3 regions of the Solibacillus sp. GQ1 genome follow, and region 3 is predicted to be linked to each of the others. Evidence: riboswitches for the same ligand, from Rfam matches in the RefSeq annotation. Region 3 holds a riboswitch; each other region holds the start of a gene.

The links. A riboswitch is a leader RNA that binds a small molecule or an ion and turns the genes downstream of it on or off. The one in region 3 is predicted to bind lysine.
Region 1: it holds a riboswitch for lysine, as region 3 does, so the genes downstream of both, AC6CH1_RS11425 (aspartate kinase) here and AC6CH1_RS07095 (transporter substrate-binding domain-containing protein) in region 3, are expected to answer to the same signal.
Region 2: it holds a riboswitch for lysine, as region 3 does, so the genes downstream of both, AC6CH1_RS14520 (amino acid permease) here and AC6CH1_RS07095 (transporter substrate-binding domain-containing protein) in region 3, are expected to answer to the same signal.

The regions. Positions count from the first base shown of each region.
Region 1 covers NZ_JCAXEX010000001.1:2,231,221-2,236,439, reverse strand. The annotation lists gene AC6CH1_RS11440 (electron transfer flavoprotein subunit alpha/FixB family protein) at 1-289, shown strand, start outside; gene trxA (thioredoxin) at 574-888, shown strand; gene uvrC (excinuclease ABC subunit UvrC) at 1,024-2,814, shown strand; lysine riboswitch at 2,847-3,025, shown strand; gene AC6CH1_RS11425 (aspartate kinase) at 3,112-4,344, shown strand; gene AC6CH1_RS11420 (YslB family protein) at 4,440-4,856, opposite strand; gene AC6CH1_RS11415 (succinate dehydrogenase cytochrome b558 subunit) at 5,128-5,219, shown strand, end outside.
Region 2 covers NZ_JCAXEX010000003.1:51,366-56,584, forward strand. The annotation lists gene AC6CH1_RS14505 (nitric oxide synthase oxygenase) at 1-1,029, shown strand, start outside; gene AC6CH1_RS14510 (restriction endonuclease) at 1,073-1,627, opposite strand; gene AC6CH1_RS14515 (CynX/NimT family MFS transporter) at 1,689-2,888, opposite strand; lysine riboswitch at 3,031-3,211, shown strand; gene AC6CH1_RS14520 (amino acid permease) at 3,304-4,758, shown strand; gene AC6CH1_RS14525 (RNA 2'-phosphotransferase) at 5,016-5,219, shown strand, end outside.
Region 3 covers NZ_JCAXEX010000001.1:1,434,537-1,439,755, forward strand. The annotation lists gene AC6CH1_RS07085 (amino acid ABC transporter ATP-binding protein) at 1-418, opposite strand, end outside; gene AC6CH1_RS07090 (amino acid ABC transporter permease) at 420-1,166, opposite strand; gene AC6CH1_RS07095 (transporter substrate-binding domain-containing protein) at 1,291-2,127, opposite strand; lysine riboswitch at 2,242-2,429, opposite strand; gene odhB (2-oxoglutarate dehydrogenase complex dihydrolipoyllysine-residue succinyltransferase) at 2,760-4,025, opposite strand; gene AC6CH1_RS07105 (2-oxoglutarate dehydrogenase E1 component) at 4,119-5,219, opposite strand, start outside.

The DNA of each region.
Region 1 (5,219 bases), 800 kb from region 3:
TGGAGCAGTTGGCGCATCTCGTGGTGCTTGTGACGCTGAATATTGCGATTACTCATTACAAATCGGCCAAACTGGTAAAGTTGTAACACCTGACCTATATATCGCAGCGGGGATTTCTGGTGCGATTCAGCATTTAGCTGGTATGTCGAACTCAAAAGTGATCGTTGCGATCAACAAAGATCCGGAAGCAAATATCTTTAAAGTAGCAGACTACGGTATTGTTGGAGACTTATTCGAAGTAGTGCCAATGTTAATCGAAGAGTTTAAAGCACTTAAAGTAAATGCATAAAAAGTGATTAAGGCCTTCCTTCTTTTGAAGGGAGCCCTTTTTAATTTCCAAAGTGCTGTGGTATGGATGGTGCGAATGGTGATGGATTTCGTATAAAGCTTTAATATGTTTAAATAAAGGGTATAAGTATTCTTTAACCTCAAAAAATGCTAATAAGTATCTATATGGCATCAGATACAACCGCTAAATTTGAGGTGTATTTATATTCCCAAGCATTTTACTACTGTTTAATTGGGAAAACATGCTATACTACAACCATATGTTATTTAAGGAGGCTATTTAATATGGCAATTGTACACGCGACAGATCAAACTTTCCCACAAGAAATTTCAAACGGCACAGTTTTAGTAGACTTTTGGGCTACTTGGTGCGGACCATGTAAAATGATTGCTCCAGTTCTTGAAGAATTAGATACAGAAATCGGTAACGATGTAAAAATCGTGAAAGTGGATGTTGATAACAACCAAGTTACTGCTGCAGAATACCAAATCATGTCAATTCCTTCATTACTATTATTCGTAGATGGTGAAGTAAAAGCAAAAACTGCTGGCTTCATGCCAAAAGAAGCGTTAATTGATTTCATTAACGACAACAAATAATTAAACCTCTGGCCACTCATATGACCAAGGAATAATTGATATGTTGAAAGCCGTATGCCATACAAGGTGTACGGCTTTTTTCTTATACCTTAATCAGTTAAACTATAGGAAAGGACATATTAGACAGGTGAGAATATGAATGCAATCATTAAAGCAAAACTAGAAATACTACCGAATGAATCAGGTTGCTATATTATGAAAGACCGTCAAGGCACGATTATTTACGTTGGTAAGGCTAAAGTATTGAAAAATCGAGTGCGTTCTTACTTTACGGGAAGTCATGACGGTAAAACTGCGAGACTAGTCAGTGAGATAGAAGACTTCGAGTATATTGTGACTTCAAGTGATTTGGAAGCTCTTATACTGGAACTGAATCTAATTAAGCTGCATGATCCGAAATATAATGTGAAACTAACGGATGATAAAACGTATCCTTATATAAAAATAACGAATGAACGATACCCACGTATTATTACGACAAGAAAAGTGAAGAAGGATAAAGCGAAATATTTCGGTCCGTATCCGAATGCCTATGCGGCAAACGAAACGCGGAAATTACTGGACCGATTGTATCCGCTTCGTAAATGTACACATCTGCCTAACCAGGTGTGTCTGTACTATCACTTAGGTCAATGTTTGGCACCGTGTGTAAAAGAAATTGAAAAACAAGTGTATGACGAAATGATTGATGAGATTTCGAAGTTTTTAAATGGGGGCGTTGAAGAAATACAACAAGACCTTCAGCAAAAAATGATGGATGCTGCCGAAAATCTGGAGTTTGAGCGGGCAAAGGAATTCCGGGATTTGATTGCTCATATCGATCAAATTATGGAAAAGCAAAAAATCGTCACGGATGATTTGAGCAACCGGGATGTATTTGGCTATGCAGTAGAAAAAGGCTGGATGTGTGTCCAGGTGTTTTTCGTGCGTCAAGGCAAACTCATTGAGCGGGATGTCTCGATTTTCCCGATTTATAATGAGCCGGAAGAGGAATTTTTAACATTCGTCGGCCGTTTTTACGAACAGCCGCATCATTTATTGCCAAAGGAAATTTTTGTGCCAAAGTCGATTGACGAAACAATTTTACAAAAACTGCTGGATGTGAAGGTGCTGACACCGAAGCGCGGTTCCAAAAAAGAGCTTGTTGATCTAGCAATGAAAAACGCTGAAATCGCCATTCATGAGAAGTTCCAATTGATTGAACGTCAAGAAGAGCGGACAGTCGGGGCTTGTGAAGCACTTGCTGAAGCGATGCAAATTCCATTGCCGCTTAGAATAGAGGCGTTTGATAACAGTCATATGCACGGTGCGGATCCGGTTTCGGCGATGGTTGTTTTTATAGACGGGAAGCCTGCGAAAAAGGAATACCGGAAATATAAAACAAGGGAAGCGGCCAAACATGATGACTATGGTGCGATGCAGGAAGTTATTCGACGTCGTTACACACGTGTACTGCGGGAAAATCTGCCATTGCCTGATCTGATTCTTATCGACGGAGGAAAAGGACAAATGGAAGTCGCACGTGAAGTCATTGAAGACGAGCTTGGGTTAGTCATTCCGATAGCAGGATTGGCTAAAGACGAAAAGCACAATACGTCCCAGCTATTATTTGGTACGCCTCCGGAAGTTGTCCCATTAAAGCGAACAAGTGACGGTTTCTATTTATTGCAGCGCATTCAAGATGAGGTACACCGATTTGCGATTACGTTTTTACGTCAGCAACATCAGACGAATGCCATCACTTCAGTTCTTGATGGGATTGAAGGTGTAGGTCCGAAGCGGAAGCAGCAACTCATGAAGTATTTTGGATCAGTAAAAAAAATCCGCGAGGCAAGCGAATTGCAGCTGCAGGAGTCCGGTGTGCCGGCAAAGCTGGCGGATGTCATATATCGGCATTTTCATGAAGCACCATTGAATAAAGAATAATGGTGTGCTAATATATAAGACAATTCAATATTTACTAAGATAGAGGCGCAGTATTCAACAGTAAATTGCTCGAGGAAGAACAATTCCATTGACAGCAATCGAAAGGGGACCCTGCCGAAGTGAAGTGCGTATTGTTCGCGCAGTTTGCTGGTTTTGCATTTAAGAGATGTAAAACTGTCAGAGCTTTATGTTCTGGAGGGCTATCCTGAAAAACTTATAATTATTATTTGTATTGACGGCGGCTTTCCATGAATATGGGAAGTCGTCTTTTTGTTTACAATTTAAGGAGGGAAAAGAATGGAGACAGTTGTAGTAAAGTTTGGCGGTCCGGCATTGACTACACCGGAAAAAATCGTACAGGTAGCCAAAAAAGTGATAAAAGAGCAAGGACGTGGCATAAACTTAGTCGTTGTCGTTTCTTCAATACCCGCTATACGACGAGAATTGAGACAATATGCTGCTGAAATTACCGATGAGCCGTCGAAACGGGAAATGGATGCACTGGCCTCATCAGCAACACAAATAACTAGTGCAATGCTTGCAATGGCAATTCAGGAGCATGGAGGTAAAGCTGTGTCACTTGCTGGATGGCAAACAGGTATTCATACTAATCAAAAACATGGCAACGCACGAATCGATCATGTGGATAGTAAACGAATTCAGGAACATTTGGCATTAGGTGAAATCGTCGTAGTAGCAGGTTTTCAAGGAGTTACGGGGACAGACAATATTTCAACATTCGGCAAAGGGGGTTCTGAAACTTCAGCAGTTGCACTTGCGGTTGCCCTCGAAGCAGAGCGTGTCGAGATTTTTTCATCAGTTGAAGGGATTTTCACGGCAGACCCAGAAATTGTAAAAGGATCTAGGAAACTACCGGAAGTTTCTTATGATGAGATGTTGGAATTTGCAAATTTAGGGGCTAAAATTTTGCACCCACGTGCGGTTGAACTTGCCAAAAAATACAATATACCGCTCATTGTACGCTCTTTCGTACAGGACGTGGAAGGCACTTTTATTAAAGGGGATGTAGACATGGAGAAAAACTTACTTGTACGCGGGGTAGCTTACGAATCGGATATTATTCGTTTGACGATCGGCTATGATTCTTATGAAACCGCGTCATTGGCAGAAGTGTTTAGTGTTTTAGCAGAAAATGATATCAATGTGGACATTATTGTTCAAGCAGTCATTGATGGCGTGAAGCCGACCATTTCCTTTACAATTTCCAAAGATGAGTTTGCGGAAGCTTTACGGGTACTGGAAACTAGTAAACTGTCACTTGGGTTTAGTTTTGCAGATTTTGAAGTAGGTTTAGCGAAAGTATCTATTATCGGTTCTGCGATGGCATCCAATCCGGGGGTTGCGGCTCGCATGTTTGCACGCTTAGGTCGCGAACATATTCCTGTAAAAATGGTCAGCACTTCGGAAATTAAAGTTTCTGTCGTTGTACCACAGGAAGAAATGGTTCGTGCTGCGAATGTGCTGCATGAGGAATTCAATTTGGCGATGAAAGAAGTAACCGCTTCTTAAAGTAATAGCTGGAAATGAGCTGTAGTAGCTTATTTCCAGCTTTTTATTGAGTAAATTTGCTGCTTCAGCAATAGTTGTTTATTATAAGTTGAAGGCTAAATTTTCTCTTTTAAATCCCATTTTAACGTAAATTTTACGACATTTTTGTCATTATCTTTTTCTTCATAGCATTCCGTCAAATAGCCTAGCTGCTTTTGTTTCTGCTCTGCTAAAAAGCCAGCTTCAAGACGGAAGCAACGTTGTACAATATTGAGTGGCACTTCCTCTGTTGTCAAAAGTATGTAATGAAGTTCGTCCTTCGTTTCTTTTTCCAGAACTAACTGACCCCAGCCAGCTTCCATAAAAAAGGAAGGGAGTTCATCCATTGAAAATAATGGGAACTTTCTTGCAATTTCTTTACCTGCCCAATATAAAACATCTTCTTCATGCTTACCTAGAATAGAAGGAAGAAGATGGTCACGAATGATTTCGTAGCCAAAAGTTGGAATCGTTTTCATTTTGTACCCTTCCATATAAAAAACCTCTTTCATAAATTTTCTTATAATTTTCATTCTTTCATGAAGAAATGGGTTATAAGCAGAAAAAACAGTTCTTAAAACAGCGTAAAACCGTCTTTAAAATGATTATAAAATATCCTGCGTTGCCTTGACGCTAGTATCTGTTGAGAGTACAATGGACATGTCATAATATTGTACCATGATGAAATGCGCAGTCAACATCCCAACTTTTACAATTTTGAGGCGTTGCGCATGTGTATTTCAAGTACTAAGGGGGGTAACAGTTTTGTCGAAAGATCGTGAATTTTTATGGCGCCGCTTACACTCGTTATTAGGTGTAGTTCCTGTCGGGTTGTTCTTGGTGTTCCACTTATTTCT
Region 2 (5,219 bases), on a different contig from region 3:
GAACGAATAGATTTCCTTACTTTATATAAAAAAGAAACAAATCAGACAGAAGAATGGCTGAAAGAGCGGTTGGAAGAGGCCCAGCATCCGGACTTTACCTTAACAACAGATGAGCTTTCGTACGGGGCGCGGGTTGCATGGCGCAACAGCAATAAATGCATCGGTCGCCTGTTTTGGAATAGCTTAAACGTGTTTGATGAGCGCCATTTATTAAATGAAGTTGAAGTTTATGATGCGCTAATAAAACACATTGATTTTGCGACCAACAATGGGAAAATCAGACCGGCCATTACACTGTTTGAACCGAACCGTGTACGCATCTGGAATCATCAGCTAATCCGCTATGCTGGGTATGAAACAGATGATGGAATTGTTGGAGATTCCGATTCACTCGAGTTTACGAAAATATGTGAAGGTCTCGGCTGGCAAGGCGCACGTACAAACTACGATGTTTTACCGCTTGTCATTCAAGTGGACGACCGGGAGCCAAAGTTTTTTGAAATGCCAAAAGAGCATGTACTGGAAGTTGCGATTACCCATCCGGATTATGACTTTTCGCCTTTAAATATGAAATGGTATTCAGTCCCCATTATTTCGAGTATGCGTTTTAATATTGCCGGCACCGATTTTCAGGCAGCGCCGTTTAATGGGTGGTATATGGGAACGGAGATCGGGGCGCGCAATTTAGCGGATACGTACCGCTATAATTTCCTCCCGAAAGTGGCGGAAGCAATGAGACTGGACACTTCGGTGAATGCGTCGCTTTGGAAGGACCGTGCACTTGTTGAACTGAATGTTGCGGTTCTTCATTCATATAAAAAAGCGGGTGTAAGTATTGTCGATCATCATACCGCTGCTCAGCAGTTTCAGCTTTTTCAAAAGCAGGAACATGTAAGCAACCGTGATGTAACGGGAAACTGGGTATGGCTTGTACCGCCATTATCTCCTGCAACTACTGATTTGTATCATGAACCGATTGCCAACACGATAAAAAAACCAAACTACCTATACCAGCAACAGCCATATTAAAAATAGGTGTGCAGGAAGCGAAAGCCTCTGCACACCTATTTCTTTATCTTTTTTTTAACATAATCTGAATCAATTCATCACGATCGATTAAATAAACGTCATTGATGTCGGCAAGCTTTTCTGCCTGGCGTGTAAAATGACTGTTTGTGACAACCCATGCCTCTGTTGCTTCATACATTTTTACCGCCCCGATAATTTCCTGAACCGCTTTTACACCGACCGTACCGGAATAGCGTTTTGCCTGGACTGCAATAATATCTTTTCCGTCCTTTAAAATAAGGTCGGCACCGTAGTCACCGCTCGTTGCGGTATAGCTCACTTTAAATCCGCGGCGTTTAAATAACTCGCCTAAAAATCTCTCAAAATCTTCACCGGTCATTTTATCGACTTCGCGAATGCCGGACTTTCGTAACTTCCTCGTCTTCAGCGATCTTAGCCAAATTTTAAACGCGATATATAGTACGAAATAAGCGACAATTCCAATACCGATGCCTTCAGCTGTTCGCGTTACATAAAAGCCAGCTGCACCAGCTGATGCGATGAAAAATAGCGGGATGACCGGCAGGCGTTTTTTATTTCGTCTTCTCTTTTTACGCAATAGTCCTGTACTCCTTTTATTTACTAACGCTATTATATCATAAAAGGGTACATACGTTTGGTTATATCGTACGGTTGTTTGCGCTCATAAAGGAAGCGAAAAATAACAGAACAGAAATTAAAATAAACAGTACAATCGGAATTGACCAGCTGTCAGTTAAATCATGAACATAACCAAACAGAACCGGTCCGATTGCGGCAACGAAATAACCGATTGACTGTGCAAAGCCGGAAAGTTCAGCTGCATCATAGGCTGTCTTCGTACGCAATGAAAACAGCATCAGCACTAAACCAAACGAAGCCCCGCCTGCAAAGCCTAGTAAAATCATCCATACGACGGCAAGGCTAGTCCATTCCATCAACACACCAGTAAAACCGACTAAGTAACATATCGTAAAGAAAACGACGATTGGACGTTGTGAAGCGATTTTACCGGCAATAATCGGAATAATAAATGTCATCGGAATTTGCGCAAACTGCATTACGGATACCATCCACCCGGCAGCCGCAGCATCCAGGCCTTGGCTAATGAAAATCTCCGGTATCCACGCAGACGAACAGTAAAATATAAACGATTGAAAGCCCATTGCTCCAGCGACTGCCCAGGCAAGCGGTGATTTCCACATATGCATTTTCTTTGTTTGCGAAGAGGGCATATGTAATTCCACTTTTTCCTGGCGCAAAATCGGCAGCCAAATTAGCAATGTAAGAATACCTAAAATAATCGTAATACCTGCTGCAATTTGCCAGCCTGCGCTTGCAGCAATAGGATAACTGAAGCCCGCAGCAAGTCCGGAAGAAATGTTCATCGATACGGAATAAATCCCTGTTAATAAGCCAATATGTAATGGGAATTTCCATTTGAAAAAACTAGGGATAAGGACATTACCAAATGCAATTGCGACGCCGATTAATATTGTTCCTAAAACGAGTAAAGACGTTAGCCCAAGGGAACGAAGTAAAATCCCTACACATAGCAAGATGACGGAATAAAATAATGTCCATTCCATCCCAAACCTACGGGCAATACGCGGTGCAAATGGTGAAACGACCGCAAAGGCAATTAAAGGGATAGTCGTTAAGAAGCCTGCAAGAAAGTTCGAAATCCCAAGGTCGTCACGAATAAATGAAATAATTGGACCGATTAATGTAATCGGTGTACGTAATGTTGTCGCAAATAAAAATACGGCAACCATAAAATAGATGAGTGTTCGGTTGGATAGTATTTTTTTGCTATTTTGATTTAATTGTTCGGTGTCCATATTAATTCTCCTTTTGACTAGTAATATATATTTGAGTAGTGTGAATACTCTTAAAAAACAGAATAATGTTGAAGCCATTGCTATCAAAAAAATGTTATGTTAGACTTTTAATCAATTAAATAAAACATTACCTCATGTAGATGTATGAGGTAGAGGTCGCAATCATTAAGACTAGTATAGCTGAGATTAGGAAGAATCGGGGAAGCTTTATGAAAGGAATGGTTGCCGAAGTGTTATTTTTCTTCTTGAAAATAATGCTGGGGCTGTTTTCGATAAGGAACAGAACTGTCACATGTGTGAGCATGTGTTGAGCTATCTTTCAAGTTTGATGAGGTGTAAATATAACCATCACAAAAACTTGTGGTGGTTTTTCTTTTACATTTCACAAGCAAAACAAAAAGGGAGTTTTATATTCATGAGTGAGATTAAAATAGATCAGCTCGGTAATAACGGGTTGAAAAAGAGTTTGAAAAGTCGCCATGTAACGATGATTTCGCTTGGCGGAACAATCGGAACAGGTTTATTCTTAGCATCGGGTGGTGCGATTGCACAGGCAGGTCCTGGCGGGGCATTGCTCGCATATGCACTGATCGGCGTTATGGTGTATTTCCTAATGACATCATTAGGAGAAATGGCTGCCTATATGCCAACATCCGGTTCGTTTAGTACGTATGCAACAAAATTTGTCGATCCGGCATTAGGCTTTGCGCTTGGCTGGAACTATTGGTACAACTGGGCAATTACAATTGCAGCAGAAATTGCAGCTGTTTCGTTAATTATGAAATACTGGTTCCCGGACAGTTCTTCAATTATATGGACAATATTATTTATCGTAGTTGTTTTATCATTTAACTTAGCTTCTGTAAAAGCTTTCGGTGAAGCGGAATACTGGTTTGCGATGATTAAGGTTGCGACAGTAATTGTCTTCATCATTGTCAGCTTCTTAATGATTTTCGGTATTTTAGGCGGGAACGATCCGGTCGGCTTTACAAACTTCGTTAAAGACGACGCCCCATTTAATGGCGGTTTCCTGGCATTGTTCGGTATTTTCCTTGCTGCCGGTTTCTCATTCCAAGGTACGGAAATGCTTGGGGTAACGGCAGGGGAAACAGATGACCCGGCCAAAAATATTCCAAAAGCTGTACGTTCAGTATTCTGGCGTATTTTACTGTTTTACATTTTCGCAATCGGTGCAATCGGGTTGCTTATTCCGTATACGGATTCACGCCTCTTATCAGAAGATATTGCGACAAGTCCATTTACATTAGTATTTGAAAACTTAGGTGTGGCATTTGCGGCATCTGTTATGAACGCAATCATTTTAACGGCGATGTTATCTGCAGGGAACTCAGGGTTATATGCAGCAAGTCGTATGCTTTATCAGTTAGCGGTGGATGGAAAAGCACCGAAACTATTCATGAAAGTAACATCGCGCGGTATTCCGATGTATGCGCTGTTAGCAACATTGGCAGTGGGTTCATTAGCATTCCTTGCATCGTTTTTCGGAGACGGTGTAGTATACATTTGGTTATTAAATGCTTCCGGTATGTCCGGCTTCATCGCTTGGCTAGGCATTGCAATCAGCCATTACCGATTCCGCCGTGCCTATGTCGCACAAGGGAATTCATTGAGCGATTTACCGTATGTATCCAGATTCTTCCCATTCGGTCCGCTATTCGCCTTTGCCCTATGTATGATTGTCGTGTTAGGTCAAAACTATATGGCTTTCATGGGTGGAACAATTGACTGGTATGGTGTTGTCGTTTCATATATCGGCTTACCACTGTTTGCCGCTTTATGGTTTGGCTACAAATTTAAACACAAAACGAAAATCGTTCCTTTAAAGGACTGCGATTTAACAAATAAATAATTTCTGAAACGCAATGTGAGCTTGTACGCTTTCATTGCGTTTTTTTATATTGAGGATTATTTGTTTTCAACTGAGGAATATATAGGGGGAAGTGAGGATTATTTATTCTCAAGTGAGAATTAAATGAGAGCTATTGAGGATTAAACATTTTTCGAGTACGATGAATACAAGAATGTTATTATAAAATAAACAAAATTCCCGTATTTTATTATGCTGGAAATAAATTATGTAACACTGAAGAATAAGGAAGTGAAAACATGCCTATTTCAAAAGGTTTCTATAAAAAAGTGTATCCGTGGTTAATAGGGGAAGATAGAAAAGATGTGTTGTATCGACCGTTTCTTACAAAGGGGAACCCGTACAAATCCCGAATTTTCCTAGTAAGTTTGCATGCGTTGCCGTTATTTAAAGTGGAAGACAGAAGCGAGCAGACTTTTGCAGAGTCATTAGTGAATAGAGAT
Region 3 (5,219 bases):
AATGTTTCGGTTTCGCATTTTTATAGGCGCTCATCCCGACAAGTTCCAAATATTTTATTGCATTCCGTTCTGCTTCATCTTTTGAACGCTTTAGCACTTTGATTTGGCCAACAATACAGTTATTTAGTACATCCAAATTATTGAATAAATTGAACTGCTGGAATACCATACCTAAATGCGTACGGTACTTTTCAATTTGATGTCCGTCATTTAAAATATTTTCACCATTATAGATTATTTCCCCTGCTGTTGGTGTTTCCAGTAAATTAATACAGCGTAAAAGTGTTGATTTTCCGGAACCTGAAGAGCCGATCAATGTTACTACTTCCCCTTTGTTTACTTGGAAATTAACATCTTTCAATACTTCATGATCACCGAATTTTTTATTTAAATGGTTAATATCAATTACAACTGTCATTTTATTCACCATCCTTATCTAGCTTGTTGCCTGTAATGAGCTCCACTTTATACGAGGAAGGTCCGTCCATCTTTTTCTCGAATAATAGTAAGAAACGAGTTACAGTAAATGTCATAATAAAGTATAATACCGTTGCGATAAAGAACGCTTCAATATATTTATAGTTACTGCCCGCAATCGAATTCGCAGTAAAGAACAGTTCCACTACCGAAATAACACTTAATACAGATGAATCTTTAATATTCATAACGAACTGATTCCCTGTTGCAGGTAAAATATTGCGTGCTACTTGCGGCAGAACAATATGAATCATCGTTTGCAGGTGATTCATTCCAATCGCTTGTGCAGCCTCGAATTGGCCTTTATCAATTGATACGATACCACCACGCACATACTCGGCCATGTAGGCTCCTGTGTTTAAACTAATAACGATAGAAGCTGCTAGAAAGCGGTCAATATCGATCCCTAAGTAGACAAGACCATAAAATACGACCATCGCCTGTACCATCATTGGCGTGCCCCTGAAAATTTCCACATAAGCCGTTAAAATAAAGTTAAAGACTTTCAGAATAGCTGATTTAATATTTTTTTTGCGTTGTGGAATTGTGTGCATAATTCCAATGAAAAATCCGATCAGTGTTCCACAAATTGTCCCGATAATTGCCAACAGAAGTGCAGTCCAAGCTCCACGTACAAATAAATCCCAGTTGTTCGTAAACAAGTTCCATGATGATTCTAAAAATGCCATCGCCTTGTCCTCCATTTCTTTCTTTGTTTCTACTATTTATGTATGAAATCATAATTTTAATAGAAAAAGGTTGTCTTCCGTTTGCCGGCAAGACAACCTCATTAAAACTGTTAATGCTACACGATTATTGTGCTGCTGGTTGATTTGCAATTGCGTCTTCCATTAATTGTTGACGCTCTTCATCCGAAATTTCAGATAAAACTTTGTTAATTTGTTCACGTAAATCTGAACCCTTTTTCAAACCTACTGCTACAGCTGTTGAGGCTTCGTCTGCTTCGAAGTTTGGTTCAGGTACGATGTATTTAATATTGTTCAGAGCCATTTCAGCTGAGATACCTTCTGGACGTTCTGAAACGTATCCGTCAATTGCGCCTGACTGTAATTGCACGCGCATTGCACCAAAATCAGTTGCCGCTACTTGTTTTTGAACACCTTCGATTTGATCGATTACATCATAATGTGTTGTCGCTTGCTGACCTGTAATTTTTGCATCTGCAAAGTCAGATAATGAAGTTGCATTTGCATATGGGCCGTCTTCTTTTACAACAATGACATAGTCACTTGTATAATAGTTCTCCGTGAAATCAATTACTTCCTTACGTTCAGGCATTGGTGACATACCAGCAATTACTAGATCAATGGCACCTGATTGTAATGATGGAATCAAGCCATCCCAGTCTGTTTTAACAATTTGTAATTCCATGTCCAGACCTTCTGCAATTTTTTTTGCAATTTCCACATCATAGCCTGCTGCGTATTCCTTTGAACCTGCAATTTGAACTCCGCCATTGGCATCATCTTTTTGTGACCAGTTAAAAGGCGCATACGCTGCTTCCATACCGATTTTAATAACTTTTTTGTCTGAATCTGAACTGCTTGTAGTACCTTCATCGCTTGTACCACAAGCTGCTAGCAATAGCATTGTCATGGCAGTCAATAAAATTAATAGTCTCTTTTTCATAGAAAATCTCTCCTTATTTGTTAAATTTCGGGCGCCAAATATACAAAAAACGACCTAAAAGAAGAACTTTAGGTCGTTTAAATTATAATTAGCCCGAATCCTCTACAGTTCCCATTTTGAGATAGCACAACTCAACCATCAGGGATATAGATGATTGAGACAGTTCTGCAATTATTCACTGCAGACCCAGCATTGTATAATTGAGCATTTACAACACTTCGGCGATATTTCCTTCTCTTATATCTCACAGCCAGCTCATGGCTCCATATAAAACTGTTAAGTATCGCGCCTCTACCTCACGAGAGTGTGAGGTTTTAATATGAAATTGATATGTTTATATTACATTATTGCGACATTTCCGTCAACACTCATTTTTCTGAAATTTCACTGTAAGAATAAATGCGCTAAAGCGCCCGTTCAACTCTGACATACATTGGAGGGCCCGGCGCAAAAGTAAACGCTCCACCACTTTTGCACGGAGGGACCTAATGGTGCGAGGAGTTGGCGCTTTAGCCTAGACGTGGATAAAACTATATTTTTACGTTATCTACAATGCAATATTCTATAGTTTCCTTAACAAAAAAGCTAATGCGCAATATACAGAATATCGCGCATTAGCATAGAAAATACTATTAAGAATTTAATAATAAATCTTCTGGGTTTTCGATCATTTCTTTTACTGTTTTTAAGAAGCCAACAGAATCTTTACCATCGATGATACGGTGGTCGTAAGATAATGCTACATACATCATTGGACGAATTTGAACTTCCCCATTAACAGCTACTGGACGGTTTACGATTGAGTGCATACCTAAAATACCAGCTTGAGTACCATTCATGATTGGTGTTGACATTAATGAACCGAACACACCACCGTTAGTGATTGTAAATGATCCGCCAGCCATGTCGTTTAAGCCTAATTTTTTGTCGCGTGCTTTACCAGCTAATTCCGCAATGTTTTTCTCAATTTCAGCGAAGTTTTTAGCGTTTGCATCACGAACAACCGGTACTACTAAACCTTCTTCTGTTGATACAGCAATACCGATATCGAAGAAGTTGTTTAAGTGAATTTCATCACCGTTAATTTGTGCATTTACATATGGATATTTCTTTAATGCTGCTACTACAGCTTTTGTGAAGAATGACATGAAGCCTAATTTAATATCGTTAGCTTTCACGAACTCATCTTGTTTACGCTTACGTAATGCCATAATGTTCGTCATATCAATTTCATTGAAAGTAGTTAACATTGCAGTTGATTGTTTTACTTCTAATAAACGTTTTGCAATTGTTTGACGACGGCGGCTCATTTTTTCAACTGTTACACGGTCTGTATCAGCTGCTGGTGTGAAGATCATTGGACCATTACCTGCTGCTGGAGCTTGGGCAGCTGATGCTGCAGGAGCTGCTGGTGCTGTACCATGTGCTGCAACGTCTTGTACACGTACGCGACCTTGTGGGTCAACAGGTGAGATTGCTGCTAAGTCAATACCTTTTTCACGAGCTAATTTACGAGCTGCCGGTGAAGCGATTACACGCTCACCTGAAGTTTCTTCAACTGCAACTGGTGCAGGTGCTGCTGCTTTAGGAGCTTCTTCTTTTGCTGGAGCCGGAGCTGCTGCTGGTGCTTCTTCTTTAGCAGCTGGTGCAGGTGCTGCGCCTTCGCCTGCTTCAACTACTGCGATTACTTGTCCTACTAATACAGTATCGCCTTCTTCAGCTAAAATTTGTTTTAAAACGCCTGCTTCTTCAGAGATGATTTCAGCATTAACTTTATCAGTTTCTAACTCAACGATGAATTCGCCTTTTTCTACGCGATCTCCAACTTTTTTCACCCACTGGGCAATTGTACCTTCAGTAATTGATTCTGCTAATTCAGGGACTTTAATTTCAGCCACGTTCATATCCTCCTTTAATTACGCTACACATTCATTGTATAGCAAGCCACTTCTATTTTAAATAGAAGCAGCTCTTTTTAAACAAATCATTTATTACTTTTCAAGTGCTTCGTTCACTAATTTAGCTTGTGCTGCTTTATGTGAATCGCCATCGCCTTCAGAAGTTGAGCTCATTGCAGGACGTCCTACATAGCGCACTTTTTTGCCTTCTGCGATATCATATAATGTTTCAAGAACATATGTCCATGAACCTTGGTTTTTCGGTTCTTCCTGTACCCAAACGATTTCTTTAACATTCGGGAAACGAGCGATAATATCTTTCACTTGTTGTGCAGGGAATGGATAAATTTGTTCAACACGGATGATGTGTAAGTGATCAAGCCCTTCGCCGTCTTTCACGCGTTCTGCTAAATCAATCATTACTTTACCAGTACCAAGTACTACTTTTTCAACCGCTTCTGTGTTTTTGCCTAAACCTTCTTGCTCGATTACTTCCTGGAAGCGACCAGTTGCAAGTTGTTCAGCAGTAGCTGCAGCAAGTGGGTGACGTAAAAGTGATTTTGGAGAAACCACTACTAATGGACGTACACCTTCTGTACCTAGTAATGCAGCTTGACGTCGTAATAAGTGGTAGTAGTTGCCTGCATTTGAACAGTTTGCTACGAACCAGTTATTTTCTGCAGATAATTGCAGGAATCGTTCCATACGGCTTGATGAGTGTTCCGGACCTTGACCTTCATAACCATGTGGTAAAAGAAGTACGAATCCAGATTTTTGACCCCATTTAGCGCGGGCACTTGAGATGAAGTTATCAAACATTACTTGCGCCATGTTTGCAAAGTCACCGAATTGTGCTTCCCATACTGATAATACATTTTGGTTTTCTAAATTGTACCCGTATTCAAAACCTACTACACCTGCTTCTGTAAGTGGTGAGTTATAAACTGAGAATGATGCTTTTGCACCTTCAATGTGATGTAATGGTGTGAATTCAGAACCATTGTTTTTATCATGTAATACTAAGTGACGTTGAGAGAACGTACCACGCTGTGCATCCTGACCAGTGAAACGAACTGGTGTGCCATCTTGTGTGATTGTTGCATATGCTAATGTTTCAGCATGACCCCAGTCAATTTTACCATCTGCGAATGCATCACGGCGTTTTGCTAAAATTTTACCTAACTTGTTTTGCGG